Regions from separate parts of the Dactylosporangium sp. NPDC050688 genome, predicted to be linked through region 3. Evidence: riboswitches for the same ligand, from Rfam matches in the RefSeq annotation. Region 3 holds a riboswitch; each other region holds the start of a gene.
The links. A riboswitch is a leader RNA that binds a small molecule or an ion and turns the genes downstream of it on or off. The one in region 3 is predicted to bind cyclic di-AMP.
Positions count from the first base shown of each region.

Region 1: linked by a shared signal. The riboswitch ahead of AB0H83_RS40175 (hypothetical protein) and the one ahead of AB0H83_RS49225 (C39 family peptidase) in region 3 are both predicted to bind cyclic di-AMP.
Region 2: linked by a shared signal. The riboswitch ahead of AB0H83_RS06085 (hypothetical protein) and the one ahead of AB0H83_RS49225 (C39 family peptidase) in region 3 are both predicted to bind cyclic di-AMP.
Region 4: linked by a shared signal. The riboswitch ahead of AB0H83_RS43350 (NlpC/P60 family protein) and the one ahead of AB0H83_RS49225 (C39 family peptidase) in region 3 are both predicted to bind cyclic di-AMP.

Region 1 is NZ_JBFAIC010000063.1:11,494-18,616, reverse strand. It holds gene AB0H83_RS40195 (DUF664 domain-containing protein) at 1-185, shown strand, start outside; gene AB0H83_RS40190 (NAD(P)/FAD-dependent oxidoreductase) at 283-1,608, shown strand; gene AB0H83_RS40185 (reverse transcriptase family protein) at 1,687-3,033, shown strand; gene AB0H83_RS40180 (glycoside hydrolase family 19 protein) at 3,117-4,238, opposite strand; cyclic di-AMP (ydaO/yuaA leader) riboswitch at 4,642-4,785, shown strand; gene AB0H83_RS40175 (hypothetical protein) at 4,822-5,811, shown strand; gene AB0H83_RS40170 (exopolyphosphatase) at 5,885-6,829, shown strand; gene AB0H83_RS40165 (hypothetical protein) at 6,839-7,123, opposite strand, start outside.
Region 2 is NZ_JBFAIC010000004.1:103,303-110,425, forward strand. It holds gene AB0H83_RS06065 (hypothetical protein) at 1-301, shown strand, start outside; gene AB0H83_RS06070 (histidine kinase) at 259-1,398, opposite strand; gene AB0H83_RS06075 (response regulator transcription factor) at 1,412-2,077, opposite strand; gene AB0H83_RS06080 (diguanylate cyclase) at 2,233-3,753, shown strand; cyclic di-AMP (ydaO/yuaA leader) riboswitch at 3,800-3,942, shown strand; gene AB0H83_RS06085 (hypothetical protein) at 4,072-4,830, shown strand; gene AB0H83_RS06090 (polyprenyl synthetase family protein) at 4,959-6,242, opposite strand; gene AB0H83_RS06095 (ElyC/SanA/YdcF family protein) at 6,378-7,123, opposite strand, start outside.
Region 3 is NZ_JBFAIC010000112.1:942-8,064, forward strand. It holds gene AB0H83_RS49215 (Ig-like domain-containing protein) at 1-352, opposite strand, end outside; gene AB0H83_RS49220 (hypothetical protein) at 460-1,326, opposite strand; cyclic di-AMP (ydaO/yuaA leader) riboswitch at 1,615-1,757, shown strand; gene AB0H83_RS49225 (C39 family peptidase) at 1,934-2,809, shown strand; gene AB0H83_RS49230 (transglycosylase domain-containing protein) at 2,832-4,997, opposite strand; gene asnB (asparagine synthase (glutamine-hydrolyzing)) at 5,397-7,123, shown strand, end outside.
Region 4 is NZ_JBFAIC010000074.1:23,402-30,524, reverse strand. It holds gene AB0H83_RS43365 (long-chain fatty acid--CoA ligase) at 1-1,439, opposite strand, end outside; gene AB0H83_RS43360 (ABC transporter ATP-binding protein) at 1,436-2,200, opposite strand; gene AB0H83_RS43355 (ABC transporter ATP-binding protein) at 2,229-2,960, opposite strand; cyclic di-AMP (ydaO/yuaA leader) riboswitch at 3,294-3,438, shown strand; gene AB0H83_RS43350 (NlpC/P60 family protein) at 3,447-4,451, shown strand; gene AB0H83_RS43345 (methyltransferase domain-containing protein) at 4,485-5,246, shown strand; gene AB0H83_RS43340 (sigma-70 family RNA polymerase sigma factor) at 5,348-6,271, opposite strand; gene AB0H83_RS43335 (NAD-dependent epimerase/dehydratase family protein) at 6,688-7,123, opposite strand, start outside.

The DNA.
Region 1 (7,123 bases), on a different contig from region 3:
ACTTCGAGGCGGTGTCGGCGCGCACGCTCGAGTGGCTGGCGACGCTGACGGAGCAGGACCTGGACCGGGTCGTCGACGAGGCGTGGGACCCGCCGGTGACGCTCGGCGTGCGGCTGGTCAGCGTCCTGGGCGACGACACGCAGCACGTGGGCCAGGCGGCATACGTACGAGGGCTCATTCCCTGACGTCATCGGCGCAAACGTCATGGAGGACACAGGGCCGGCACCGCGATGTGGTGGTGTACTTGATTTGCACGATCCACACCCTGATCGGGAGATACAGATGGACGAGCGTGCACAAGGACGTCACCGCGTCGTGGTCGTCGGCGCCGGGTTCGGTGGGCTGTTCGCGACGAAGGCGCTGAAGAACGCGCCGGTCGACGTGACCCTCATCAACGGCACCGCCCACCACCTGTTCCAGCCGCTGCTGTACCAGGTGGCGACCGGCATCCTCTCCGAAGGGGAGATCGCGCCGCCGATCCGGGAGATCCTCAAGCGGCAGCGCAACGCGAAGGTACTGCTGGGCACGGTCACCGAGGTCGACCCCGAGGCGAGGACCGTCACCGCGGTCGCGCCCGGGACCAGCTACACCGTCGAGTACGACTCGCTGATCGTCGCCGCGGGCGCGTCGCAGTCGTACTTCGGCAACGACCGGTTCGCCGAGCACGCGCCGGGCATGAAGAGCATCGACGACGCGCTGGAGCTGCGCGGGCGGATCTTCGGCGCGTTCGAGCTGGCGGAGCTGGAGACCGACCCGGCCGCGGTCGAGCGGTGGCTGACGTTCGTCGTGGTCGGCGCCGGCCCCACGGGGGTCGAGATGGCCGGCCAGATCGCCGAGCTGGCGCACCGGCACCTGCCCGGGCAGTACCGCAACATCAACCCCAGGCAGGCGCGCATCATCCTGATCGACGCGCTGGACACGGTGCTGTCGAGCTTCGGCGACCACCTGTCCACGAAGGCGCTGCGCCAGCTGCACACCATGGGCGTCGAGGTCGAGCTGGGCACGAAGGTGGTCGACGTCGACGAGACCGGCATCGAGGTGGAGACCCGCAACGGTCGCCAGCGCATCGAGTCGATGACGAAGATCTGGGCGGCGGGTGTCTCGGCGCCGTCGCTGTCGACGCAGCTGGCGAAGGCGACGGGCGCGACCACCGACCGTGCCGGGCGGCTGGAGGTCAACCCGGACTGCACCGTGCCGGGCCACCCGGAGATCTTCGCGGTTGGCGACATGATGGCGCTCAACCGGCTGCCGGGCGTCGCGCAGGTCGCGATCCAGAGCGGCCGGCACGCCGCCGGGCAGATCAAGAAGCGGCTCGCCGGGCAGCCTGACGGGCAGCCGTTCCAGTACTTCGACAAGGGCAGCATGGCGACGATCTCCCGCTTCTCGGCGGTGGCGAGCGTGGGCAAGCTGCACTTCTCGGGCGTCATCGGCTGGCTCATGTGGCTCGCCGTGCACCTGCTGTACCTGGTCGGCTTCAAGAACCGGGTCACCGCGGTGCTGCACTGGTTCGTCAGCTTCATCGGCCGTGGCCGCTCGGAGCGGGTCGCCACGTTCCAGCAGGTCTTCGCCCGGCGCGCGCTGCAGGAGTACCGACAGCACCTGCGGTAGCGGCTATCGTGGCCGGGTGGCAGCGTGTCCCGAGCAGACCAGCGATGGTCGCTCCGGGGTAACCCCGGGGACGCAGGATTGAGCACGGCAGCGCATCGCCGGCGCGCCTCCGCGCTTCGCGCGACTCGGCGCAGGCACGACCGGGACTCGTCGGGGCACGCTGCCCGCGTCGTCGCCGGCGCGCTCGCCGACGCCTTCCTGACTGTCGAGTGGGCGCGGGGCCCGCTGCTCGAGGTGGGCCGCGAGGTGCTGGGCCGCCGGCCGCGGTGGCTCGGCCCGGTCGTCACGGCCGTCCTGCGGGCCTACCCGGAGGCGCCCGCGGACCGGCCCCGCGAGCTGGCCGAGCTCATCAGCGTGCCGTCCCGCCAGCCGATCCGGGTGTGGCGGGCGACCGCGACCCGCACCGTCCGGCAGCGGTGGGACTCCCCGCGCATCGACGACCTGGCCGCGCTCGCGGAGTTTCTCGACGTGACCCCGGACGAGCTGGACTGGTTCGCCGACCGTCGCGGGATCAACCGCAGGCACGGCGACCAGAGGGTGCGGCACTACTCGTACACCTGGATCGGCGACAGACTCGTCGAGGCGCCCAAATCCCGGCTCAAGGCGATGCAGCGCCGCGTGCTGGACGAGCTGCTCGGGCCGTTGCCGGTGCACCCGGCCGCGCACGGGTTCGTCCCGGGGCGCTCGGTGCACACGTTCGCCGCGGCGCACGCCGGGCAGGCGACCGTGGTGCGGCTGGACCTGCGCGGATACTTCTCCAGTGTCACCGCCGGCCGGGTGTACGGGCTGTGGCGCACCGCCGGCTACCCGGAGCCGGTCGCGCACGCCCTGACTGCGCTGTGCACCACCGCGACCCCGCACGCCGTGTCGCGGCGCATCGAGCACCGCACGCCGCACCTGCCGCAGGGCGCGCCGACCTCGCCCGCCCTGGCGAACCTGGTCACGTTCCGGCTGGACCGGCGCCTCACCGGCCTCGCCGCCAGGTTCGGCGCGACGTACGGCCGCTACGCCGACGACCTGGCGTTCTCCGGCCCGCTGTGGCAGCCGGCGCGGCTGGTGGCGGCGGTGACCGCGGTCGTGGCCGACGAGGGGTTCCGAGTCAACCCGGCGAAGACCCGGGTGCGCGGGCGCGGTGACCGGCAGCGGCTCGCCGGGCTGGTGGTCAACGAGCGGCCGGCGGTCCCGCGGGCCGACTACGACCGGCTGCGCGCGGTGCTGCACAACGCGGCCCGCGACGGCCTCGACGCGGCGAACCGCGACGGGCATCCGGACTTCGCCGCGCACCTCACGGGGCTGGTGGCGTGGGCGTCACACGGGCACCCGGCCCGGGCCGCGCGGCTGCACCGGCTGCTGCGCGCGGCAATCAGCCAAAGCGCGGTAATCAGCCAAAGCTCGACAATCGAACAAGGCTCGGCAATCGGATAGCGCACGGCTGCCGGGGAGCTGGCAGCAAGAAGGGCGCCCCACTCCCCGGGACGCCCTTCTGGTCCTTGCGCGTCAGCGCGCGTTCAGCAGCTCAGCGAGCCCGGCCCGACCCCCACCCCGAGGATGCCGACGAAGCGCTGGTACGCCGCCACCCGGCTCTGCACCTGCGCCGGGTTCCGGCCGCCGCACTCGAGGCTGCCGTTGATGCTGCGGATCGTCTCGCCGAACCCGGCGCCGTTGACCATCGCGTTGTGCGGGGTCATGGTGCCCGGGCCGCTCTGCGTGTTCCAGTACCAGAGCGCGGTCTTCATCGCGACCGCCGGGTCGGTCTGCACCAGGTTCGGGTTGCGCAGCAGGTCGATGCCGAGGGCGTCACCGGCGGCCTTGTAGTTGAAGTTCCAGCTGAGCTGGATCGGCCCGCGGCCGTAGTAGGCGGCCTGCCCGGCGGGGCACCCGTACGGCTGGCTCAGGTCGCAGTAGTGCGGGTAGTTCGCGGTGTTCTGCTCGACGATGTGCACCAGCCCGCCGGTCTCGTGGTTCACGTTCGCGAGGAACGCCGCCGCCTCCTGCTTGCGGGTGGCGTCGCTGCCGGTCTTCGCGAACGCCGGGTACGCGTTCAGTGCCGCGACCAGGCCGTTGTACGTGTAGAACGGGTTCCTGTTCGGGAACATCTGGTTGAACTGCGCCTCGCTGACCACGAACGCCCCGTTCGACGGCGGGTTGGTGGTCGGGTTGTTCGGCGGCGGCGTCGTGCTCCCGCCTCCCCCGTTGCAGGTGTACGGATCCCAGTACCAGGTGCTGATCGTCGGGCTGTACCCCGGGTTGTCGTGCTCGGCGATGTAGTACTTGCCGTCGGTGAACTTCACGATGTCGCCGGTGACGTAGTTGCGCCCCTGCACCCACGCCGGGAAGCTGCACCCGCCGGCGGACCCGGTCTGCGTCGGCGGCTGCGGGGTGCTCCCGCCGCACGCGCCCTGGTCCTGCCAGACCCCGCTGGTCCCGGGCGGCGCCTCGTTCTGCGTCCACCACTTGGCGAGGAAGTTGCGGCCGTTGTGGGACACGGTCGCGCCGCCGGTGTAGACCGCCGACGACTGCCACGCGGCCGCGCAGCTGGCCGCCGACGCGGGCAGCATGTTGAAGACCGCGACGACCCCACCGGCGACTGCGGTCGCGGCGAGCATCGCCAACAGGCGCACTCTGGACACCAGATCACTTCCGTTCACATCGACTGCTGTACGCCCATCCGACCAGGCGGGCCCGGCCGGAGCAGCGAACAACATCGAATAATGAACAACCTTTACGGTTTCCCTAAGCTGCCGTGCCCGGGCGGCGCCGGCACGGGCGGGAGCCGGTTCGATGGTGACGGTGCGCGATCGGCGAGTTGCGGAGAACAACCAGGTCAGGCGGGGTATTACCGCAAACGACCAAATGATTTCGTGATTTGCGTCACGTGTTTTTCTTTCCCCCGACTTAGGCGACCTGCTGAGATGCCACCGTGTCGCGAGGTGGGTCACAGCGGCGGACAAGCCGTGCGCTGCGCGGGCTGATCGCCCTGAGTAGGCTGGCCTTCGGTCTCGTCCGACAGGGCACCGCCCCCCGCGGTGCCGGACGCGACTGCCGCCTAATCGCCGGCTCGACACCGGCGAATCGGGGACCCAACCGTAACTGGGGTGAATCTGCGGGTGACCGCGGTAGGGATCGTTCCGTCCCGAACCCGTCAGCTAACCCGGTCGGCGGCCGACGGAAGGAACAACGAGCCAGATGTCTTCACGACATCCCGGTCGGCGGATGCTCGCCGTCCTGATGACGGCCGCCGTCCTGCTCGGGATGGCCGCCATGCCGGCCGCCGCCGAGCCGGGAGACGACACCGGCGACGAGGGGTCCAACGCGACCCTCGCGCAGGTCCTCGACCAGAGCACCCGTGCCTGGATCGAGGCGAAGGACAAGTACGACGCCTCGATCAAGCACCAGGCCGAGCTGACCGCCAAGCTCGCCACGACCGAGGCCGACCTCGCCCGGGTCACCGAGCAGGTGTCCGCGATCGCCGTCGCGGCGTACCGGACGGGGCCGCTGACCACGTTCATGGCGCTGATGGACTCGGGCAGCCCGACCGGGTTCGCCGAGCGGGCCGGCTCGATCGACGAGATCGCCCACCACAACGACAACCTGCTGCGTGAGCTCAACCAGCTCCAGAGAGACCAGAAGGCGCAGAAGGAGGCCCTCGAGGCTGAGGTCAAGCTCCAGCAGGAGCAGGTCGCGGTGATGGCCGCGAAGAAGAAGGAAGCCGAGAAGGGGCTGGCCCAGGCGGGCGGCCCGAGCAACGGCTTCGTCTCCGCCAACCTGCCCCTCGCCCAGCCCTCGCCGCGCAACGCGAGCGGCGGCTGGTCGTCGGAGTCCTGCAAGATGGATGACCCCACCACCTCGGGCTGCCTCACCCAGCGCACCCTGCACGCGATGCGGCAGGCGCAGGCGGCCGGGTTCAAGCGGTTCGTCTCGTGCTACCGGCCGAGCGGGCCGTACGAGCACCCGAAGGGCCGCGCGTGCGACTTCTCGGTGCAGGCCAAGTCCGGCTTCGGCGGGGTCGCCGCCGGCGAGGACAAGGTCTACGGGGCCAACCTGGCGACCTACTTCGTCAAGAACGCGGACCGGCTCGGCGTCATGTACGTCATCTGGTTCAAGCAGGTGTGGACGCCGGCGGTCGGCTGGCACCACTACAGCGGCGTCGGCGGGGACCCGTCCAGCGACCACACGAACCACGTACACCTGTCGATACTGTAAGAACCTCACATCCGCGCCCGGCCGGCCGATAGGGCAACTGTCGACCGGCCGGCGCAGGGTGAGGGGATCCGAAGTGAAGTACCGACTCGTGACGCGCAGCGACTTCGACGGCCTGGTGTGCGCCGTCCTGCTGCGTCACCTGGACCTCATCGGGGACATCACCTTCGTGCACCCCAAGGACGTTCAGGACGGCACCGTCGAGATCGGGCCGGGCGACATCCTGACAAACCTGCCGTACGCGCCGGGCGCCCACCTTGTCTTCGACCATCACCACTCGGAGACCTTGCGCAACACCGGTGACCGCGCCAACCACATCATCGACGCGGAGGCCCCGTCGGCGGCCCGCGTCATCTACGACCACTTCGGCGGCGCCGAGCGCTTCCCGACCGTCTCCGACGAGCTGATGGAGGCGGTCGACAAGGCCGACTCCGCCCAGTACGACATCGCGGACATTCTGCAGCCGGTCGGCTGGACGCTGATGAACTTCCTCATGGACAGCCGGACCGGACTGGGCCGCTTCCGCCAGTTCAGGATCTCCAACTACCAGCTGATGATGCAGCTCATCGACGCCTGCATCGACCACCAGGACGTCGAGGAGATCCTGACGCTGCCGGACGTGGCCGAGCGGGCCGAGCTGTTCCGCGAGCAGCAGGAGCTCTTCGTCGACCAGCTGCGCCGCGTCAGCCACGTCGAGGGCGACGTGGTCGTCGTCGACCTGCGCGACGAAGAGGTGATCTACGCCGGCAACCGTTTCATGGTGTACGCCCTGTACCCCGCGGCCCGGGTCTCCGTCCACGTCATCTGGGGCAAGCAGAGGCTCAACACCGTCTTCGCCGTGGGCAGATCGATCCTGGACCGCACCTCCCCGACCGACATCGGCTCGGTGATGCTCGAGTACGGCGGCGGCGGCCACCTCGCGGCCGGCACCTGCCAGGTCCCGCACGACGCGGCCGAGCGCGTCCTGGCCGAGATCATTGCCAAGGTGGGCGCGCCGCGCGCGGCGGCCATGAGCTCCTAGGCCGAGCCCCTAAGCCGCGGCCAGCTCGGTCTTCGCGCGGTCGGTGACCAGCAGCAACACCCGCCCGGCGGTGGCCAGCTCCTCCTCGCTGAGGCCGCCGTAGAGCCGGGCGGTGATCGCGTCGATGCCGGCGCGGATGTCCTCGAACCGCCGCCGCCCCTCCGCGGTCAGCGCGATGTCCCCGGTCAGCAGGCCGGCCCGCACCGCTGCGTCGACGACGGCCGCGACAGTCGCGGGGTCGGCCCGCAGCCCGCTCGCCATCCTCGCCACCAACGCGTCTCGCGTGACGGATTC
Region 2 (7,123 bases), on a different contig from region 3:
CGACGCGGCACTCGCCGCGGGCGGCGCGGTGTGGGGGTTCCAGGTGCCGGGGTTCCTCGGGCTGCTCGGCGTGCTCCTGCTCGGCCTGGCGCTCGCGTACGACCGGCAGGTCCCCTGGTGGGCGCCGCCCGCGATGGTGGCCGGGATGCTCGCCGCGCCGGTGTACCCGGTCGGCATGATCGCCGGGAGCCTGCTGTACCTGGCCGGGGCGGGCGTCATCGGCGTACGGATGCTGCGGATGAGCGACGCCGACTGGGCTCAGGCACCCGCGCCCAGCGGGAACGTCGCCGCGACCGTGTAGCCGCCGTCCGGCCCGCCCCCCGCGTGCAGGGTGCCGCCGTGCTGCGCGACGCGCTCCCGCATGCCGGCCAGCCCGTGCCTGCCCCCGGCAGGCCCACGGCCGTTGTCGTCGCCGGGGCCGCGGCCGTCGTCGCGGACCTCGACGGTGACGGCGTGCACCGTCCAGCCGACCGCCACCTCGACGCTGCCCGCCCCCGCGTGCTTGAGGGTGTTGGTGAGCGCCTCCTGCACCACCCGGTACACCGCCAACCCCAGCGACGGCGGGAGCGGCCGCGGCGTGCCCGTGGTGGCGACCCGCACGTCGAGCCCCGCGGCCCGCAGGGGAGCGGCCAGCTCGTCCAGGCTGCCCAGGCCGGCCGGGGCCCGTCCGTCGCGCAGGACGCCGAGCAGCATCCGCAGCTCCTCGACCGTGTCGCGGCCGGCCCGTTCGACGCCGTGCAGCAGGTCGCGTTCCCGCTCGCGGGCCGGGTCGTCGGCCAGCAGCAGCCGTACCCCGGCGGCCTGCAGCGTCATGAGGCTGACGTGGTGGGAGATGACGTCGTGCAGCTCCCGGGCGATGCGCGTGCGCTCCTCGGCGGCGGCGACCGCGGCGCGCTCCGCCATCCGGATCGTGCGCCGGGTCTGCCGGCGCAGCAGGATGCCGCTGCCGTAGGCGACGCCCATGAAGATGGCGCTGATCAGGCTCTCGGCGAGATCCTGCCCGGGCAGGGTCTGCAGCAGCGCGTAGGCGGCGAGCACGACGCCGATGCCGGCCGCCCGGGTCCGCGGTCCGGCGGGCTCGCTGCCGACGGTGTGCACCAGGATCAGGTTCGAGTAGAACTGCCACGCGGCGAGGGGGTAGTCGTCGTCCATGACCGCGACCCGGAGTAGGGCCGACAGTGCGGTCAGCGCGGCCAGGGTACCGACCGGCGACGCGCGGCGCAGCAGCAGGAGCAGCCCGGCGACGAGCGCACCGGCGGCGACCAGCCCGGGCCGGTGCACCTCGCCGGGGCCGGGGCCGGCGCGCCCGTACGCCTCGACGACCCCGGCGCCGGCGACGGCGAGGGCGAGCACGGCGTCCAGCCAGGACGGCCGCCACCGGGGCGTGGTTCTGGTCATCCGCCAGCCTTGGTCATCCGCCGGGGCGCACGAGGCCGGTCTCGTAGCCGTACACGACGGCTTGGACCCGGTCGCGCAGGTCGAGCTTCACGAAGATCCGGCCGACGTGGGTGCGCACCGTCGCCTCGCCCATGTGCAGCCGCTCGCCGATCTCCGCGTTGGACAGCCCCCGCACCAGGTGCTCCAGGACCTCGCGCTCCCGGACGGTCAGCGTGTCCAGCTCCGGCGCCGGGGCGGGATCCGGCCTGGCGGCGAACGACGCGATGACCCGGGTCGTCACCGCCGGGTCGATGAGCGCGTCACCGGCCGCCGCGATGCGGACCGCGTCGACGAGCTGCTCCGGCGGCGACACCTTGAGCAGGAACCCGCTGACCCCCAGGCGCAGCGCCGCGTGCAGGTGCTCGTCGGTGTCGAACATGGTCAGCAGCACGATCCTCGGCGGCCGCGGGTCGGCGAGGATCTGCCGGGCCGCGGCGAGGCCGTCCAGCCGCGGCATCGCGATGTCCATGACCAGCACGTCGGGCCGCAGCCGGCGGGCGGCCGCGACCGCCTCCACGCCGTCGGACGCCTCCCCGACGACCGTGATGGACCCGGCGGCCGCGGTCTCCACGACCAGCCGCAGGCCCGCCCGGATCATCGCCTGGTCATCGGCGATCACCAGCCTGACCTGCTCCGACATGCCTGCACAATAGCCACCGCCGGCGACCGGGCCCGGGTTGCGGTTCTTGGTCGTGCGACAGCGCACGTTTTGCTTAGGATCAGAACCGATGCGTCGATGTGCAGACGCAGGGTCGGCCGGATCGGGGTAGGCGAGCCGTGGATCGAGATCGGGACATGGCAATGGCCGCCATCCGCTCCGTCTACACGATCACGGGACGGATCAACACCGGTGACACCGTCACCGAGACCCTGGAGCGCATCGCGGAGGCCGTCGTCGAGAGCGCCGGGTTCGGCGCCGCCGTGGTCAACTACCTGCATCCCGACGGCGTGTACGAGGCCGTCGCCATCGCCGGCCCCGAGGAGGCCCGCGCCGAGCTGCTCGGCGTGCGGTACCCGGCGGCCGAGTTCGACGCGCACCTCGCCGCCGCCGACCAGTGGGGGCAGCTGCGGTACCTGCCGCACGACCGGCCAAACGACGGCATCCAGTCGTGGGTCCCCGACGCCGCCGACCTGCCCGACGGCGTCCCCGACGAGGAGCGCTGGCACCCCCTCGACGCCCTGTTCGCGCCGCTGCGCGCACCCGACGGCTCGCTCGTCGGGATCCTCAGCGTCGACCTGCCCACGGACGGCAAGCGGCCCGGCGCGTTCCAGCGGGAGCTGCTGGAGATGCTCGCCGCGCAGGCCGGCATCGCGATCAACAACGCCAATCTGGTCGAGGCGCTGCGCCGGGAGCGCCGGCACCTGGCGGCCAGCGAGGCCGCGTTCCGGCTCGCGTTCAACGGCGCCGGCACCGGCATGTGCATGATCGGCCTGGAGGGCACCGACCTGGCCCGGATCGTGCGGGTCAACCCGGCCCTGTGCGAGCTGCTCGGCCGGGACGAGGACGTGCTCGTCTCGATGCGCTTCGGCGACGTCATCCACCCCGACGACCTCGACCACAGCCGGGAGGTCTTCGCCGGCGGCATCGGGTCCGTCCGCGACCACGAGGTCCGCTGTGTGCGCGGCGACGGCGAGACGATCTGGATCTCCGCCACCATGTCCGTCGTGGCCGGCTCGCCCGCGTTCGCGATCACGCAGGTGCAGGACATCACCGGCCGCAAGGCGACCGAGGCGGACCTGGTCCGCCGGGCCTCCCGTGACCCGCTGACCGGCCTGGTCAACCGCGAGGCGTTCACCGAGGCCCTCACCGCCGCGCTCCGGCTCGCCCGTACCGACGGCGTGCTCAGCGCGCTGCTCTTCTGCGATCTCGACGACTTCAAGGTGGTCAACGACACCCTCGGCCACGACGCCGGCGACGCGGTCCTCGTCGCCGTCGCGCACCGGCTGCAGTCGCTGGTCCGGCCCACCGACACCGTCGCGCGGCTCGGCGGCGACGAGTTCGTCGTCCTGACCGGCAACGTGAGCGTCGCCGACCTCGGCGCGCTCGTCGACCGCCTCGAGCGGTCGGTCTCCGCGCCGGTCACGCACGAGGGGCACATCATGCGGGTACGGGTCAGCGTCGGCGTGGCCGTGATCGATGACACGGTGGAGGACGCGGGGGCCGCGCTGCGGGCCGCGGACCGCGAGATGTACCTGGTCAAGGGCAGTCGTCATGCCGGCGAGGTGACCAGACGGGTGACAGCGTTCGGTGAGCGTTCGGGTGCTCCGGGTGGTATGCAGGTGCTGCGGTTGGCCCGCCCGGAAGCCGCCCAGTAGGGTCGGGATGTCTGCTCCGGTCGACCTGCGCCGCATCGGCGCTGCCGGGCAGGCGCCGTCGAGTCGCGAGACTTCGCGAGCCGGGGACCCACATCGTCCTCTGGGGTGTATCCGTGGCCGAGCCACGGTAGGGCGAAACTTCCCGCCCGAACCCGTCAGCTAACCCGGTAGGCGGCACCGGAAGGAGTCTGCCGATGATGGCCGCCCGCTCGCCGTCGTAGCGCCTCACCACTGGTTCCCCCTTCCAGCACGCCGCCGTCCGGCGCCGTGCCGATGCCGCATGCCATGTGCTGCCTGCCACGAAGGACTTTCTCAGTAGTGAAGCCGTTGCCACGCCAGTTCCAGCCGCGACATCGCCGTCTCGTGCTCGGCGGGAGACCCGGCACCGTCTCGGTCGCCGTGCTGTCCGCCACGCTGCTGGCCACCGTGCCGGCGGACTCGCCGACGTCGGTGTTCGCGGGCTCCGCGTACGCCGAGCCGGGCGCCGTCGCGGCCGCCTCCCGGACCGTTTCCCCGGGCGTTTCCCCGGGCGTTTCCCCGGGCGCTCTGTCCGGTGCCGCCGCCGCGCCGGACGCGTCGTCGCCGGGGCCGTTCGCCGCCGCGGCGCCGGCCGTGCCGCCGGTGCCGCCCGCGCCGCCGGTCGTGCGGCCGGTCGCCGGGCTCGACCAGCAGCAGATGGACAACGCGGCGCTGATCGTCAAGCAGGGCAGGGCGCAGGGCATGCCCGACCGGGCCCTCGTGATCGCGGTCGCGACCGCCATGCAGGAGAGCGACCTGTACAACGTCGCCAGCTCCGCCGTGCCGGCCTCGCTGCGGCTGCCGCATCAGGGCGTCGGGTCCGACCACGACTCGGTCGGGCTCTTCCAGCAGCGGGCCAGCCAGGGCTGGGGCACGGTGACGCAGCTGATGGACCCGTCCCACGCCGCGATGCTGTTCTACTCCGCACTGTCGCGGGTGCAGGGCTGGCAGCGGATGAGCGTGACCGCGGCCGCGCAGGCGGTGCAGCGTTCGGCGTTCCCGGGGGCGTACCAGAAGCACGCCTCGCGCGCGGAGCAGGTGGTCGGCGCGCTGACCTGACCGGGACCGCGCCGCTGTTGCCGGCCGGCCGCGGTTTCGCTGACCGGCGGTCTGCGGTCCGCCGGCCCGCGGGTCCGCGGGTCTGCGGTCCGCGGGTCTGCGGTCTGCGTGGACGGTGGGCGGGCTGTTCAGGCGGGGTGGCGGGTGGCCCAGCGGGCCAGGGCGACGAGTTCGGCGACCGCCGCCGGCTCCGGGATCGCCAGGTCGAGCGCGAGCAGCGCCTGCGCCAGGAGGTCCTCGCCCTGCTGGACGCACCAGGAGCGGGCGCCGGAGCGTTCGATGACCTTCGCGGCGCGTTCGAGCTCGGCGTCGCTGAGCCGGCCCTCGCGGCGCAGCAGGTCCGCCAGCTCGTCGGCGCCCGCCGCGAGCGCCGCGGCGACCGGCAGCGACCGCCGCCGGCGGCGCAGGTCCGGAAACGTCGGCCGGCCCGTCACGGCCGGGTCGCCCCAGATGCCGAGCAGGTCCTCGGCGAACTGCACGGCCAGGCCCAGGCGCACGCCGAACAGCCGCAGCTGCTCCACCGTCGCCGGGTCGCCGCCGCCGGCGACCGCACCGAGCGCGCACGCGCAGCCGAGCAGGGCGCCGCTGCGCTGCTCGACCGCCGTGATGCAGTCGCGCAGCAGGTCGCTGCCGGAGCGGTCGGCCGCGTCCGGGTCGAGGGTCGCGCCGAGCACGGTGTGCTGGCCGTGCAGCAGCTGCTGGACGGTGTCGCCGAGGATGCGTACCCCGGCCCGGTCCACGAGTGCCGCCGCGGCCTGCCGCCGCCCGCCGTCGGCGCACGGGTCGCCGGGGCCGTCCCGCTCGACGAACCTGTCCCGGGTGGCCCGGTCGTCGTTGCGGTGGGCGTGCCCGAGCGGGCCGGAAGGCCAGTCGCCGGGCGCTCCGGCGTCACCGCGGGGGCCGTCGAACGCGCGGGTGCCGTCGGTGCCGCCCGGCTGCTGCCGGTCCCGGGTCGCCTGGCGCAGCGGGCGTGGCACCCGCCGGGTCGGATCGCCGGTGGCGGCCACGTCGAACGCGAGCGCCAGCATCGCCTCCCCGCCCAGGGTCGCCGGGTGCGGGCCGACCACGCTCCACGCGGTCGGGCGGTGCCGGCGGGTCAGGTCGCCGTCGAACAGGTCCCGCTGCAGGACCGACCAGTGGTGCACGAGCTCCACCGCGACGGCGCCGGGCACCGCGTCGTGCGGGTCGCCGCCGACCGCGCCGGCGCAGACAAGGCTCAGGGCGGCGCGCGTCCGCACCCCCGGCGGGTCCTCGTCGAGCCCGCCCAGCTGCAGCTCCGCCACGTCGCGCGACGGTGCCGGCAGGCGGCCCACGGCGGTGCGCAGCGGCGGCTCGACCAGCAGGCCGGCCCAGGCGAGGACGTCGTCGACGGAGCGCAGCACGGTGACCATCAGCCGGACACCGCCAGGCACGGGGCACTCACCGGAAACGCACCACCTATCGGATCGCAGCATGGACAAGCGCCGATCGGTGCCGGCGCCGTGGACTGGTCAAGTATGCCGCCGGTGCCGGTCGGACACGCCCAAAACCCCACGATGGTGGGCGGGTCAGCGCGTCGCCTCCAGCAGCGACGGATCCGGCGGCGATACGACCGTGGCCGGCCGGTGCCGCAGCGCCTCCCATGCCGCCTTCGGGCCCGCGGCAACGTCTCTGGCCGTGTTGTACCAGATCGTCACCCGCTGGCATCCCTCACACAGCGCGGGTACCCCGTACGCGTCGACCCCCAGCCGCCGGCACAGCGTGACCGCACGGTGCAGGTGCAGCTCCTGGCTCACGAGGAGGGCCTTCGTCACGCCGTACACGTCATGGGCGCGGCGGCACGTGTCATAGGTGTCGAGGCCGTGCGGGTCGACGACCATCCTGGCCGGGTCGACGCCCTGCCCGGCGAGGTAGTCGCGCATGACCCGGACCTCGTCGCCGGAGCCGCCCTGCGCGTCGCCCGAGATGAGCAGCGCCTTGACCTTGCCGGTGGTGAGCAGCCGCGCGGCGGTGTCGAGCCGGCCCTTGAGGAACGGCATCGGCACCTGCCCGCCCGGCGCGACCTGCGCACCGAACACGATCGCCACGTCCGCGGCCGGCGCCCCGTCGGCCGGCCCGATCCGGCCCATGGAGCCGGCCCACACCCAGGCGGTCGGGGCGAGCACCAGCGCGGCAGCGACGCTGCCGGTGAGCACGATCCGCAGCAGGATCCGGCGGCGGCGCTCCAGCGGGGTCTCCCGCCCGGACGGCAGCCGCTGCCCGGCCCGCGCCGCCCACCTGGCCCGCTCGACCTCGAACAGGAACCACGGCGGCA
Region 3 (7,123 bases):
TGTCGGCGCCGACGGCGGTGACCTTCGCGGTGTAGGCCGTGCCGTAGCGCAGCGCGGTGGCGGGCACCCAGGAGGAGCCGTCGTCCCGGAACTCACCGGCGACCCGCTGGCCCGCCGCGTCGGTCAGGGCGACCTCGGTGATCTTCCCGTCGCTCACCTTCGTGCCGATCTCGGTGCTGACCGCCACCCCCGACTCGCCCGCCGCCGGGGTGAGGGCCAGTCCGACCGGCGGCGCGGGAGCGTTCCATTTCGCCGCCGTGTGCTTCTTCGGTGAACTGTGACATCCCGACAGGCCCAACTGCGCTCCCACCGCGAGCGCGATCAGCGCCACCGCGGTCCGGCCGGGCCTCATGTGCTCTGCCTGTGCATGGACATGGGGGCATCGTCGTGCGCAGGTGGGCGAGGCCGGGGCGGTAAACGAGTGACAATGCGAGGGACCTGCCGGCGCGCGGCGCCGTCCTACATGACGGCGTCCACGATCCGCTGTGCGAGCCCTTCCCATTTCGCGTAGGCGTCCGGGAAGGCCGACCGCTGCACCATCTGTGCCGCGACGGTGACGGCCAGCTGTTCCCAGCCCTGGATCCGGGACAGTGCCGCGTAGAACTTGCGTGCGGACTCGCGCGGATCCATCAGCTGGTCGACCGAACCCCAGCTCGGCCGCTGCTGGAAGAGGCCGACCGAGTCGTAGTCGTACCCCACGCCCTCGTTGGGGCGCTGCAGCGACTGCGGCACGTTCGGGTTCGCGAGGTTGCGCAGGTGGCTCTCCTGCAGGGCGGTGGCGATCCCCACGACGGCCGCCCGCCGCGGCAGGTTCAGCTGCCGGGCGACGTCGATGATCGCGACGGCGTTGTTCATCTCGGCCTGGGTCAGCCCGCCGACGGGCGCGTGGACGGTCGGCGACGGCGACGCCGGTTGTTCGGCGGACGGTGCCGGGGCGGCGTTCGTCGGTGTCGGGGCGGCCTTCGCCGCCGGCGGCGTGACGGTGCCGGTGGCGTCGGCGGGTTTCCGGGCGCGGCTGCGTGAGGCCGGCCCGTCGGCCGCCGAGCGTCCGGCGTCGACGGCGAACGCCGCGCTGTCCGCCGGCACGGCGACGGGTCCGGGTCCGGCCGACGACGACAGCGTCGTGGACAGGGCGATCGTCGCGACCGCGACGGCGGCCACGGCGTACCGGCGCAGCCTGGCGGGCACGGGTGCGTGCAGCCGGAGGCGGGCCGCGTGCAGCCGGAGGCGGGCCGCGTGCCGCCCCCGGCGGGAGCGGCGCAGATGGCGGGGACCGCGCGTCTGCGCGCCGCTGAGCTGCTGGTCGTTGTCGGCGCCCGGGAGCATCCGGCGAGCCTAGGGGTGACCCGGACCAGGGGGTGTGGCAGGCGTGCGAACCGGCCGCCCGGACACTGGGCAGGCCGCACGGCGCCTGGTGCGGTCGGCGAGGTGCACCGGGGCACGACGCAGCCGACCGGCAGGCGGCCGGTGCGCCCGCAGTCTGCACCCGGTCCGTTCGCTATGCCGTCGTCACGCCCGGTAGCCGCGCCGCGTGGGGGATCCGGTGTCGTTTTTCGCGGCCCGGTAGTGTCCTCGCATCCGCCCGGCCCGCCGTCACCCACCTCGGGTGACACCGCGGCGGATCCGCTGAGTCGCGTCCACGCGAGCCGGGGAACCGAGCACCACCGGGGTGAATCCGCGGGGCCTGGGCCTCGAGGTAGGGCGATCTTCCCGCCCGAACCCGTCAGCTAACCCGGTAGGCGGCACCGGAAGGAGCACTCCGTGCAGCCATTGACCCGGCATCACCCGTGTCGCGGCACCTCGACCCGCGGACCGGCCCGGTAGCCACCGGACCTCACCACACCGGCCGCCGGCCGGTGTGGCAGCCCCCCGCCCGGATCACGTCCGGCACCGGCAACAGCAGCCGTCATCCAGCATGTCTGTCGAGGTACCCGTGAGCTACCTGTACAAACCCAGGCACCACAGCCCCAGCCCCAGCCCCGTCCCGTTGCGCTCCCGCGTGCTGCCGATCGCAGTCGCCGCGGCGGTCCTCGCCGTGACATTGGTCGTCGGCGTGGCCGTGCAAGCCTCAGGCCCCGGCCTGTTGGCCGACGCGCAGTCGCTGACCTCCGCGGATTCGTCCCGGTCCGACGTCGGCCAGGCCGCACGCGACCGGCAGCGGACACAGGCGGCGCCCGACGCCGCAGCCGCCCCGTCGAAGGCCGCCGCCGGTGCGGCGCCGTCCACGCCCGCCCCGCCCGCCGCCACGTCGACCGCCCCGCCCGCCGCCACGGCCGGCACCACCGCACCGGCCGCCCCGGCGGCGAAGGAGCTCGCCTACCGGTTCGCCTGGCAGGAGAACTTCTACTTCTGCGGCCCGGCGGCGACCCGGATCGCACTGACCGCGCGGTCGATGTACCCGTCCCAGTCCGAGGTCGCCCAGAGCCTGCGCACGACCGTCAACGGCACCGACTCCGCCGACGACACGACCCGGACGCTCAACGCGTACACGAAGTCCTCCTTCTACAAGTCGCACTACATCACCGGTCAGTCGGCCACCCAGGCCGAGATCGACCGGATGCAGGCGGACATCGTCAACGCGATCGCCAACGGCTACGCCGTGGTCGCCAACATCACCGGCTCCGCCGTGGACGACAAGGGAGGCTCGCACGCGTACCCGGGCGGCCACTACATCGCGGTGGTGGGCTACAGCAACGGCGGCAAGACGGTGAAGATCGCCGACCCCGCCGACGCCCTGGGCGTCGGGCACTACACGCTGACGACGGCCAAGCTCGCGCACTGGACCGCCCTGCGCGGATACTCCGCCTGACGCGGCGGTCAGCGGCCAGCGGTCAGCGTCCCAGCGCCCGCACCCGGCTGGGCGGCCGGAACGCCTGGACCGGCTGGCCGCGCAGCGCGCCCGCCATGGTCTGTGCGACGGCGGTGTTGACCGAGCCGGCGATGCCGCTGCCCACGTGGTCGTTCGGGTTGTCCGCGTTCACCGCGATGCCGGCCGCGGCGATCTGCGGCGTGAAGCCGACGAACGTCTCGGTCGAGTTGCGCTCGGAGCTGCCGGTCTTGCCCGCGACCGGGCGACCGCCCAGGATGCCGGACACGTTCTCGGCCGTGCCGCCGTCGCACTTGTTGTACGCCGACGACCGGCTGACCGGGCACCGTGCCGCGTCGGTCGCGGCGGCCGCCACGTCCTCGCTGACCACCTGCCGGCACTTCGGCGCGGCGGCGTCGACCGGTTTGCCGTCGGAGTCGGTGATCGACAGTACCGGCAGCGGCTGGCAGTACAGGCCACCGGCGGCGATCGCCGCGTAGGCGTTGGCGAGGTCGAGCGGTGTGGTCGAGGCGACCCCGAGGGTGAACGATCCCCACTGGTCCGCCTTGGCCGCCATCGCCGCGTCCGCGCTGGAGCGGAACGTGATACCGAACCGCTGCGCCATCTCGACCACGCGGCGCGCGCCGATCTGCTGTTCGAGCCAGACGAAGTAGGTGTTGACCGAACGGCCGAAGCCGTTCCACATCGTGCGGTCCCCGTCCATCCAGCTCGGGGAGTCGTTCCCCGGGCACCACCTGCCACCGCAACTGCCCGGGCCGCTGCCCGGCCACACGGTCGCCAGCCGGCTCGGTGCTTTGTACCTGGTGCTCAACGGCATGCCCGCGTCGAGCGCGGCCAGCATCGTGAACATCTTGAACGTCGAACCCGCCTGATACCCGGCGACGCCACCACCGCCCGCGATGAGCTGGTTGACGGTGTTCGGGTACTGCGGATGCTGGCGCGGGTTGGGATCCAGGCTGTAGCGGCGGTTGACGGCCATCGCGAGGACCCGGCCGGTGCCGGGGGTGACGACGGCCAGCGGCATCGACCGCGCGCTGCCGTAACCGTAGACGCTCAGGGACTGGTTGAGCGCGATCGCCTGGATCCCAGGGTCGAGCGACGTGACCACCGTGTAGCCGCCGGTGCGCAGCGCATCGTCGCGTTCGGCGCGCGTGGCGCCGAACTCCGGCTGGCTGCCCCACCACTGGCGGAAGTAGTCGCAGAAGAAGCCCCAGTCGTTGTGCGCCTGCGGGACGGACACGCAGTTGTTGGGCAGCCCGCGCTGCGTGAGCTTCAGCTCCTGGGCCTGCGCCGCGGCGGCGTCCGAGGCGCTGATCACTCCCATCTTCGTCATCGCGTCGAGCGTGTAGGCGCGGCGCCGCAGGGCCGCGTCGCGGTCGCCGCTGATCGGGTTGTCGCCGTCCGGTGACTGCAGCAGCCCGGCGAGCAGCGCCGCCTCGGGCAGCGTCAGCTCCAGGGCCGACTTGCCGAAGTACGTCTGGCTGGCGGCGTAGACGCCGTAGGCGCCGGCACCGAAGTAGGCGATGTTCAGGTACCCCTTGAGGATGTCCTGCTTGCTCAGGTGCTGTTCCAGCATCGTCGCGTAGCGCATCTCGCGGACCTTGCGGGCGGGCGTGTCGGCGACCGCGTCGACCCGCTGCTGCGGCGACAGGCTCGGATCGTTCCTCAGCACGTTGCGCACGTACTGCATCGTCAGCGTCGAGGCGCCCTGCTGGGCGCCGCCCCGGCCGTTGGAGACCAGCGCGCGCAGGACGCTTTTGCCGTCGACACCGCGGTGCTGGTAGAAGCGGGTGTCCTCGGCCGCGACGACGGCCTGCTGGAGCACCGGTGCGATCTGCTCCAGCGGCACGTCCTTGCGGTACTCGTCGTAGAACGTGGTGATGAGCGTCTTGCCGTCATTGGCGTAGACGTAGGTGGCCTGCGGCGGCGGTGGCAGCGCCAGGTCCGAGGGGAGGTTCCGCCAGACGTCGCGGCCGGCGTTCACCGTGGAGCCGCCGATGAGCGCGAGCGGCAGCACGCTCGCGGCCACGACCAGACCCGAGATGACGCCGCACAGCACGAGCCGGCCGAGCGCCCTGAACGCGCGGGCTGAGCGACCCGGCGCCTCGGCTGCCGCACGGCGGGTGCCGGCGCTGTGCTGGGACCGGCGTCGGGCGCGGACGAGGCGCATTGGCTTCTCCCAATCAGACAACAGGTGGTTCGCTTGCCGCCGATCCGAGAAGGACCGATGTGACCGGCGCGCCGTTACCCGGGGGGTACCGGGCCAAACGGCAGGGGCGCCCGGCCGCCCGGATGGTCACCCCCGGACCGGGCTAGCCCGCCCGCGTGCCGGTGATCCCCCTGGTGGGAGCGATCGGATGACGGCCGGGCAATCAGGGGCCCGACCTCGGCGGGCTCTGTTCGGCTGGATCGCGCGGCGCACGGTGGCCGTTCGAACGGGGGCTCAGCCGCACCGACGGCAGCTCACCGGCGACGGCTCACCGGCGACCGCCGACAGAGCGGTCCGCGGCCCGACACCGCTGCCACGCGAGGCGACCGAAGGGAAACGACGCCCATGTGCGGCTTCCTGATGTACGTGGGGGACTTCCCCATCTCCCCGGAGACCCTTGGACAGGTGGAACGGCAACTGGAGTTGCTCGACCACCGCGGCCCCGACGACATGGCCCTGGAACGGTCAGGGCAGTGCGTGGCGGCCGGCTTCAAACGGCTCGCCATCATCGACGTGCACGGCAGCCGGCAGCCGCTGCGGTATCCGCCGAGCGGGCCGGACGCGGGCCGGTGGACACTGGTCTTCAACGGCGAGATCTACAACTTCGAGGCGCTGCGCGAGGAACTGATCCGCGTGCACGGCGCGCAGTTCGCCACGGACGGCGACAGCGAGGTGGTCGCCGCCGCCTACCACTACTGGGGCGAGGCGGCGCTCGACCGGTTCCGTGGCATGTTCGCGTTCGTCCTCTGGGACGAGACCACCGAGACGGTGCACGCGGCGCGGGACCAGTTCGGGATCAAACCGCTGTACTACCTGCCGACCCTCGAAGGACTGTGGCTGTCGAGCGAGAAGCCGCCGCTGCTGGGGATCGCCGGCGGGGAACTCGACCAGACCGCGCTGTCGCTCTACCTGACGATGCAGTACGTGCCCGAGCCGTACACCCTGCACCGGCACATCGCGCGGCTGCCCAGCGGCGGGCTGCTCACCCGCGCGCTCGGCTACCCGCCGGTGGTCCGGCGGCGCGGCAGGCCGAAATTCCGGCCGGACCCCGCGGTCTCCGAAGCGTCCATCGTGGACGAACTGCGCGACGCGCTGCGGGAGAGCGTGCGATGCCACCTGCGCGCGGACGTCCCGGTCGGCGCGTTCCTGTCCAGCGGGATCGACTCGACCGCCATCGTCGCGCTCGCCGCCGAGGTCCATCCCCGCCTGCGCGCCTTCACCGCCGGCTTCGACACCCCCACCGCGTTCTCCGAGTTCGACGTGGCCGAGCGGTCGGCCCGGCACCTGGGCGTCGAACTGGTGCCCGCCATCGTCAAGCCGGAGCAGGTGATGGAGGCACTGCCGCGCATCATCTGGCACCTGGGCGACCCGGTCGCCGACCCGTCGATCGTCCCGCTGTACTTCCTGGCGCAGACGGCCGCCGAACACGTCACCGTGGTGCTGTCGGGCGAGGGCGCGGACGAGCTCGCCGGCGGCTACACCATCTACCGGGAGCCGCGGTCCCTCGCACCGGTGCGCCGCCTCGGCGAACCGATCCAGCGCGGCCTGCGTGCTCTGGCCCGGGCGGTCCCCGAGGGGGTCAAGGGCAAGAGCTACCTGCTGCGGGCCACGACGCCGATCGAGACGCGGTACTTCGGCAACGCCCGCGTCCTCGGCGACGAGGAGAAGGCACGGATCCTCCTGGGCGGCGAGCCGGGGGTGGGCCACCCGCACGTGACCGCGGCGCTCTACGCCGAGGCGGCGGACCTCGACGAGGTCACCACCATGCAGCACATCGACGTCAACACGTGGTTGCCCGGCGACATCCTGACCAAGGCCGACCGCATGTCGATGGCACACTCGCTGGAGCTGCGCGTGCCGTTCCTGGACAGGGGCGTGTTCGAGGTCCTGTCGCGGCTGCCCGACCGGCTGAAGGTGCCGGCCCGCAGCCGGACCACCAAGTACGCGCTGCGCCGGGCCCTCGAGGGCATCGTGCCGGACTTCATCGTCGACCGGCCGAAGCTCGGCTTTCCGACGCCGGCCCGCCGGTGGCTGCGCGCCGAACTCGCGGAATGGGCCCACCACGTGCTGTCCACGTCGGGAGCCGG
Region 4 (7,123 bases), on a different contig from region 3:
GCGTTCTCGATCTCGCTCGGGGCGACGTTCTTGCCACCGGCCGTGATGATGATGTCCTTCGATCGATCGGTGATCTTCAGGTGGGTACCGTCGAGCAGCACGCCGACGTCGCCGGTGCGCAGCCAGCCGTCCGGCGTCATCGCCTCGGCGGTCGCCGCCGGGTTGCGGAAGTAGCCGGCGAACGTGCCCGGGTGCCGGGTCTGGATCTCCCCGTCGTCGGCGATGCGGATCTCCACCCCGTCGTGCGCCTCGCCGACCGTGCCGAGCCGGACCCGGCCGGGCCGGTTGGCGGTGCTGATCGCGGTGTTCTCGGTCATGCCGTAGACCTCGTACATCGGCACCCCGATGCCCATGAAGAACCGCAGCACGTCGGGCGCGATCGGGGCGGCGCCGCTGGCGGCGTAGCGGACCCGGCGCACCCCGATGCGCTCCTTCAGCGCCCGGTAGCACAGCAGCCAGCCGGCGGCGTAGAGCAGGCGGCTGCCCGCGGTGTGCCGGCCGCCGTTGGCCTCCAGGGTGGCGCCGATTCGGTCGGCGACCCGCAGCCACAGCCGGGCGTTGGACCGCTTGAGCAGCGACGCCCCGGCGAGCCGGACGGTGACCCCGGCCATCATCTTCTCCCAGATGCGGGGCACCCCGAACAGGATCGTCGGCTGCACCTCGCGCAGGTCGGCCTGCACGGTCGCGATCGACTCGCCGAAGTGGACGGTGACGCCCGCCGCGGCGTTGAACCAGACGGTGAAGACCCGCTCCGCGACATGGCACAGCGGCAGGTACGACAGCGTCAGGTCCCGCGGGCCCGGCGCCGGGTCGGCGAAGCCGCCGCCCTCGACCAGCACCCGGATCGCGAAGTCCACGTTGGCCACGGTGAGCATCGCGCCCTTGGGCCGCCCGGTGGTGCCCGACGTGTAGATGAGCGTGGCCACGTCGTCGTCCTGCGACGCCAGCTCGACCGGGCCGTCGTCCTCGTGCGAGGCGAGCAGGTCGCTCCAGGCGACGAGCTTCGGGTGCTGGTACCGGCCGCGGATGCCCCGCGGCTCGAGGTAGACGATCCACTCCAGTTCGGGGCAGTCGTCCAGCACGGCGAGGGCCTTGTCGACCTGCTCCTGGTCCTCGGCGAAGAGGATCCGGGCGCCGGAGTCGGCCAGCACGTGCCGGACCTCGTCGGGCGGGTTCGTCGGGTACAGCCCGACGGTGGCCGCCCGGACCGCGACCGTCGCCACGTCGACGAACAGCCACTCGGACCGGTTCTCCGACTGGATCGCGACCCGGTCGCCGGGCCGGACGCCGAGCGACCTGAGCGCCCGGGCGACCGTCTCCGCGGTGCGCCAGTAGTCGCGCCAGGTGATCTCGCGCCAGATGCCGCGGTGCTTCTCCCGCATCGCGACGGCGTCGGGCGTCCGCTCGGCGTGCTGCCTGACCAGCTCTGCGATGGTCATGCCCGCTCCACCTCCCCCAGGTAGGCGCGCAGGACGTCGGGGTTGTGCTGCACCTCGGCGGGCGTGCCGGTGGCCACCGGCACGCCGAAGTCCACGACCATGACCCGGTCGGCGAGGTCCATCACGAGCCCCATGTCGTGCTCGACGAGGATCATCGGGATGCCCAGCTCCTCCCGGACGTCGAGGATGAAGCGGGCCATGTCCTCGGTCTCCTCCAGGTTCATCCCGGCGACCGGCTCGTCCAGCAGCAGCAGCTTGGGCTCCATCGCCAGGGCGCGGCCGAGCTCGACGCGTTTCTGCACGCCGTACGGCAGCAGCCCGACCGGCAGCCGGCGCCACTGCGCGAGCTCGAGGAAGTCGACGATGTCCTCGACCACGGCGCGGTTGGCGACCTCCTCCCGCCTGGCCCGGCCGAGCCACGCGATGGCGGCGAGGGTGCCGTACCGGATGTGGTGGTGCCGGCCGAGCATGAGGTTCTCCAGCACGGTCAGGTGCTGGAACAGCTCGACGTTCTGGAAGGTGCGGGCCACCCCCAGCTTGGCCACCTTGTCCGGGCGCAGACCGGTGAGGTCGGCGCCGTCAAGGGTCACCCGGCCCTGCTGTGGCCGGTACACACCGGAGATCACATTGAAGATCGACGTCTTCCCGGCCCCGTTGGGCCCGATGACGGCGAAGAGCTCGTCCTTGGCGACGGTGAACGAAACACCGTCGATGGCTTTGACGCCGGCGAAGCTGAGCCGGACGTCTTCGAAACGCAGCACGGCGACTCCCGAAGGGGTTGTTGCGGCTCTATGACAGCCAGCGTTTGCGACGCTTGTAGTGCTTCACGTCGCGGAAGGACCGCTCGGCCCGTCCCAGGTAGAACTCGCGGATGTCGTCGTCGGCGAGCAGTTCGGCGGCGGGTTTGTCGAGCACGACCTTGCCCGTCTCCAGCACGTATCCGTGCTCGGCGATGGACAGCGCCATGGTCGCGTTCTGCTCGACCAGCAGCACGCCGGTGCCGGCCCGGTTGATCTGCACGATCAGGTCGCGGACCTGCTCGACCAGGCGCGGCGCGAGGCCGAGGCTGGGCTCGTCGAGCAGCAGGTACGCCGGGTCGGACATGAGCGCCCGCCCCATCGCCAGCATCTGCTGCTCGCCGCCGGAGAGGTATCCGGCGATGCTGCCGCGGCGCTGGGCGAGGACGGGGAAGAGGGTGTACATGCGGTCCATGGCCTCCGCCCGGCCCTTCGGGCGGGTGTGGGCGCCGAGCCGCAGGTTCTCCTCGACGGTCAGCTCGGCGAACGTTCTTCGTCCCTCCATCACCTGCGACACACCGCGGCGGACCACGGCGGCCGGCCTGAGCCGGTGGATGGGGCGGTCGTCGAGCGTGACCGCACCCTTGGTGACGGCGCCGTCATGGACGCCGAGCAGGCCCGACAGGGCCCGCAGCAGGGTGGTCTTGCCCGCACCGTTCGCGCCGAGCAGCGCGACGATGCGACCGGGTGGCACCTGCAGGCTGACGCCGCGAAGTACCAGCATCACGTCGTCGTAGACGACCTCGAGGTTCTGGACACGCAACACGGGGTGACGCTCCTCCGGGGGTGTTCGGAGTGGGCGAACTATGTGCATCGACGGTGAATAAAGTTACGTGTATTTAACCGGGTCTCAGAGCAGAATCAAGCCCCAAATGTGTGTCCGTCAACACCATCTTCTGTGTTGCATCACCGTCCGATGTGGACCGACGACCCGCCGTGATTCGGACTTTTGGGGTAATAGATATAGAAGAACGCGGGCGGGTTTCGCTTCGCTGGTGATCACGTTAAGTTATGTCCTGGCCTGCACGGCAGTCCGTCGCCCACCCCGGGCGGCGCCGGGCAAGCGCCGCCGAATCGAGCGCCGCTCTGGCGCTGTCGAGCCGGGGACCCAGGGTCCTTGGGGTGAATCCGCGAAGCGCGGTAGGGCGCACTCTTCCCGCCCGAACCCGTCAGCTAACCCGGTAGGCGGTCAGTGAAGAAGGGTCATCCCTTGTCCGCTGGACACCGCGCCAAGCGGTCCTTGCTGCGCTCCCTGGTCATCGGGGCCGTCGCGCTGGCCGTCGTGGCGCCTGCGAGCGTCGCCAAGGCCGATCCCACCCTCGCCGAGATCGAGGCCCAGCTGGAGAAGATGGGCGACGAGTTCGAAGCTACGGTCGAGGCTTACAACAAGGTCAACGAAGATCTCGCCATCGCTCAGGCGGCCAACGTCGATCTGCAGAAGAAGCTGCAGCCGTTCGCCGACAGTGCCGCCGCCGCCGGCGCCAACGTGGACGTCCTGGCGGTGGCCGCGTTCAAGACCTCGGGCAAGCTCGGCACCCTCTCGGTCATCTTCGGCGCGCGGTCCTCCGATTCACTGATGGACCAGATCACCACCCTGCAGCAGATCAACAAGCATCAGCAGGCGGAGATCGGGGCCTTCCAGGAGGCGAAGGTCAAACTCGCCGAGGAGCAGCAGAAGATCAACGACACGCTCGCCGCCGAGAACGCGAAGAAGGCCGAGCTGGAGACCAAGAAGAAGAAGATCGAGGGCGACGTCAAGAAGCTCGAGGATCTCAAGCGCCGGGCCACCGCCGCCGGTAGCACCAAGACCTCGGGTTCGGCGAAGCCGGCTGGTCCGCCGCCAGCGGTGTCGGGCGTGGCCGGCAAGGCGGTCACCTTCGCCTGGAACCAGATCGGCAAGCCCTACAAGTGGGGAGCGTCAGGACCCGGCAGCTATGACTGCTCCGGCCTTACGTGGGCGTCGTGGAAGAACGCCAGCGGCAGAACCCTGCCCAGGACCGCCCAAGGTCAGTACAACGGGCTGCCACATGTTGCACGGGCCGACGCCGCCCCCGGTGACCTGGTCTTCTTCGGCTCCTCAACCAGCAACATCACCCACGTCGGTCTCTACATCGGCAACAACCAGATGATCCACGCTCCGACGACCGGCAGGACCGTGGAGATCCAGTCCCTCGCCTCGCGCACGAACATCCGGGGCTTCGGCCGGGTCAGCTGACCCTCCAGGAGGCCATGCCCGGCAAGATGGGGCATGGCCTCCTGGGATCCCGAGCAGTACGCCCGCTTCGCCGACGAGCGGTCCCGCCCCTTCCACGAGCTCGTCGCGCGCATCCCGACCACCACCCCGGTCGCCGTCGTCGACCTCGGCTGCGGGCCCGGCACGCTGACCGCGACCCTCGCCGCCCGGTACCCGGACGCGGCCGTGCTCGGCATCGACGCCTCGCCGCAGATGCTCGCCGCGGCGGCACCCCTGGCCACGCCGCAGCTGTCGTTCCAGCTCGGTGACATCGCCGGGTGGCGGCCGCAGCGCGGCTCGGTCGACGTCATCGTCGCCAACGCCTCGCTGCAGTGGGTGCCCGACCACGCCGCGCTGCTGCCGGTCCTCGCCGCGGCCCTCGACGACGGCGGCACCCTCGCCTTCCAGGTGCCGACCGGCGGCCCGGTCCTCGACGCCACGGTGCTCGACCGGGCGGGGCTCGACCCGGCCCTGCCCGGCCCGCGCGGCGCGTCGCCCGTGCGGGAGCCGGCCTGGTACGTGCGCACCCTCGCCGGGCTCGGCCTGGCCGTGGACGCGTGGGAGACGACGTACCTCCACGTCCTGCCGGGCGACGACCCGGTACTGGAGTGGTTCAGCGGCACCGGGCTGCGGCCGTACTTCGACGCGCTGTCCGGCGCCGAGCTCGACGACTTCCGCGCCCGGGTCGCGGCGCACCTGCGCGAGCACTACCCCCGCGAGCCGTTCGGCACGATCCTGCCGTTCCCGCGGCTGTTCGTGGTGGCGCACCGGCCCTGATCATGGGCGGTTCCTGATCATGGGCGGTCCGCACCGCCCCGACTGACACGACAGCCCCCGACCCGGGAGGGTCAGGGGCTGTGGGTCGTCGGTCGAGGTGGTTATGCGGCCTGCAGGCCCTCGGCGCGGGCCAGCTCGCGGAGCCGGCCGAGGGCCTGGATCTCCAGCTGGCGGATGCGCTCGCGGGACAGAGAGAACCGGCTCGCGACCTCGGTCAGCGAGTGCTCGCGACCGTCCTCCAGACCGTACCGGGCGCGCATGATGCCCGCCGACCGGTCGTCGAGGTGGTTGAGCAGGCCCTCGATGCGCTGGCGCTCCAGGGCGGCGAGGACCACGTCCTCCGGCGACGGCGCGTCGGAGTCGGAGACCAGGTCGCCGAGGCTGGTGTCACCGTCGTCGCCGACAGGGGTGTCGAGCGAGACCGTGTCCTGGGACCAGCGCTTGAGCTCGTGGACGCGCTCGACGGGGACGCCGAGGGCGGTGGCGAGCTGCTCGGGCTCGGGATCGTTGCCGAGCTCACGGGTGAGCTGACGCGCGACGTTGCGCATCCGGTTGACGTCTTCGACGAGGTGGACCGGCAGCCGGACGGTGCGCTCCTGCTGCGCGATCGCCCGGCTGATCGCCTGGCGGATCCACCATGTCGCATATGTCGAGAATTTGTAGCCGCGCACGTAGTCGAACTTCTCGACGGCACGGACCAGGCCGGTGTTGCCCTCCTGGATCAGGTCGAGCATCGGCATGCCGGACCGCACGTAGCGTCGCGCGATCGAGACGACGAGGCGCAGGTTGGCCCGGATGAACCGGTCCTTCGCGCGCTCACCATCGTCGACGAGGCGCTGCAGCTCGGCGGCGCTCACGCCGTCGGGCAGCTCGCCCTCGTCCAGCAGGTGCTCCGCATAGAGACCGGCCTCGACCGCCTTGGAAAGCTCGACCTCAGAAGCGGCGTCGAGCAGCGGCGTGCGGGAGATCTCATGCAGGTAGACACCAACCAGGTCGCGCTCTTCGGCACCTGTATCGGGTCGCATCTCCACTTTCACGTTCTCCACCTTCGGGCCCCTCCCCGTCCATCCTTCGCCTTCCCCGTTTCACCCTGCTAAAACGGGTGCCCCCCGGGTATGCCCCCTACACAACGGCCACGTGCCCTGCCGAATTCCACCCTCGCGGGCGATTCCGGTGACGACCCGTGAGAGTTGCACCACTTACCTAGACGACTCGGGAGCAGCTCCGGTTCGCTTCGGTTCCAACAAGTGATACGTGGTATTCCTGCCCGTCAGACGCCTAAACTCGCTGTGAGTTCCCTGGGAACGGCACTGACTGGGACCGGGGTCACGGATGTTCATCGGCAAGCGTCGGCCGGATGACAGGCAAATGCGCAGGTATCCGTAGAAATCGACGCGTGCCGCCGTCTGTCGAAATGCTGACGTGCTCGTCACACTCCCGCCTACCGTGCGTGCCATTCCCGCAACAGGGCGACTTCTTCCTCTTCGGTGAGACCAGTCATGTGGCGTATGTCACTGAATGCGGCGAGGGTGTCAGCCGCCGTTTCCGGCAGGGGCCGGGGGCGAAGTCCGGCGGACAGGGCCGCAGTGGTGTCCCGGGTGAGGAACCCGGCGTATTCGGGCAGCGGCAGCCACAACGGCAGTGACCGGGGACCGGACCAGGGCCGCACGTCGTGGGCGACGAGGAAGTCCTGCGGCACCCAGGTGAGGGTGCCGTCGCCGCCGAACCCGGCGTGGAACTCCCGGCGGGTCATCGGGGCGCAGATGCCGTCGAAGACCCCGGTCAGGCCCTCCTCGGCGGCGCGCACCGTCCAGTCGGCCAGGTCGCGGACGTCCACGTACTGCACCCGGTCACCGGGGTCACCCGGAGTGAGGATC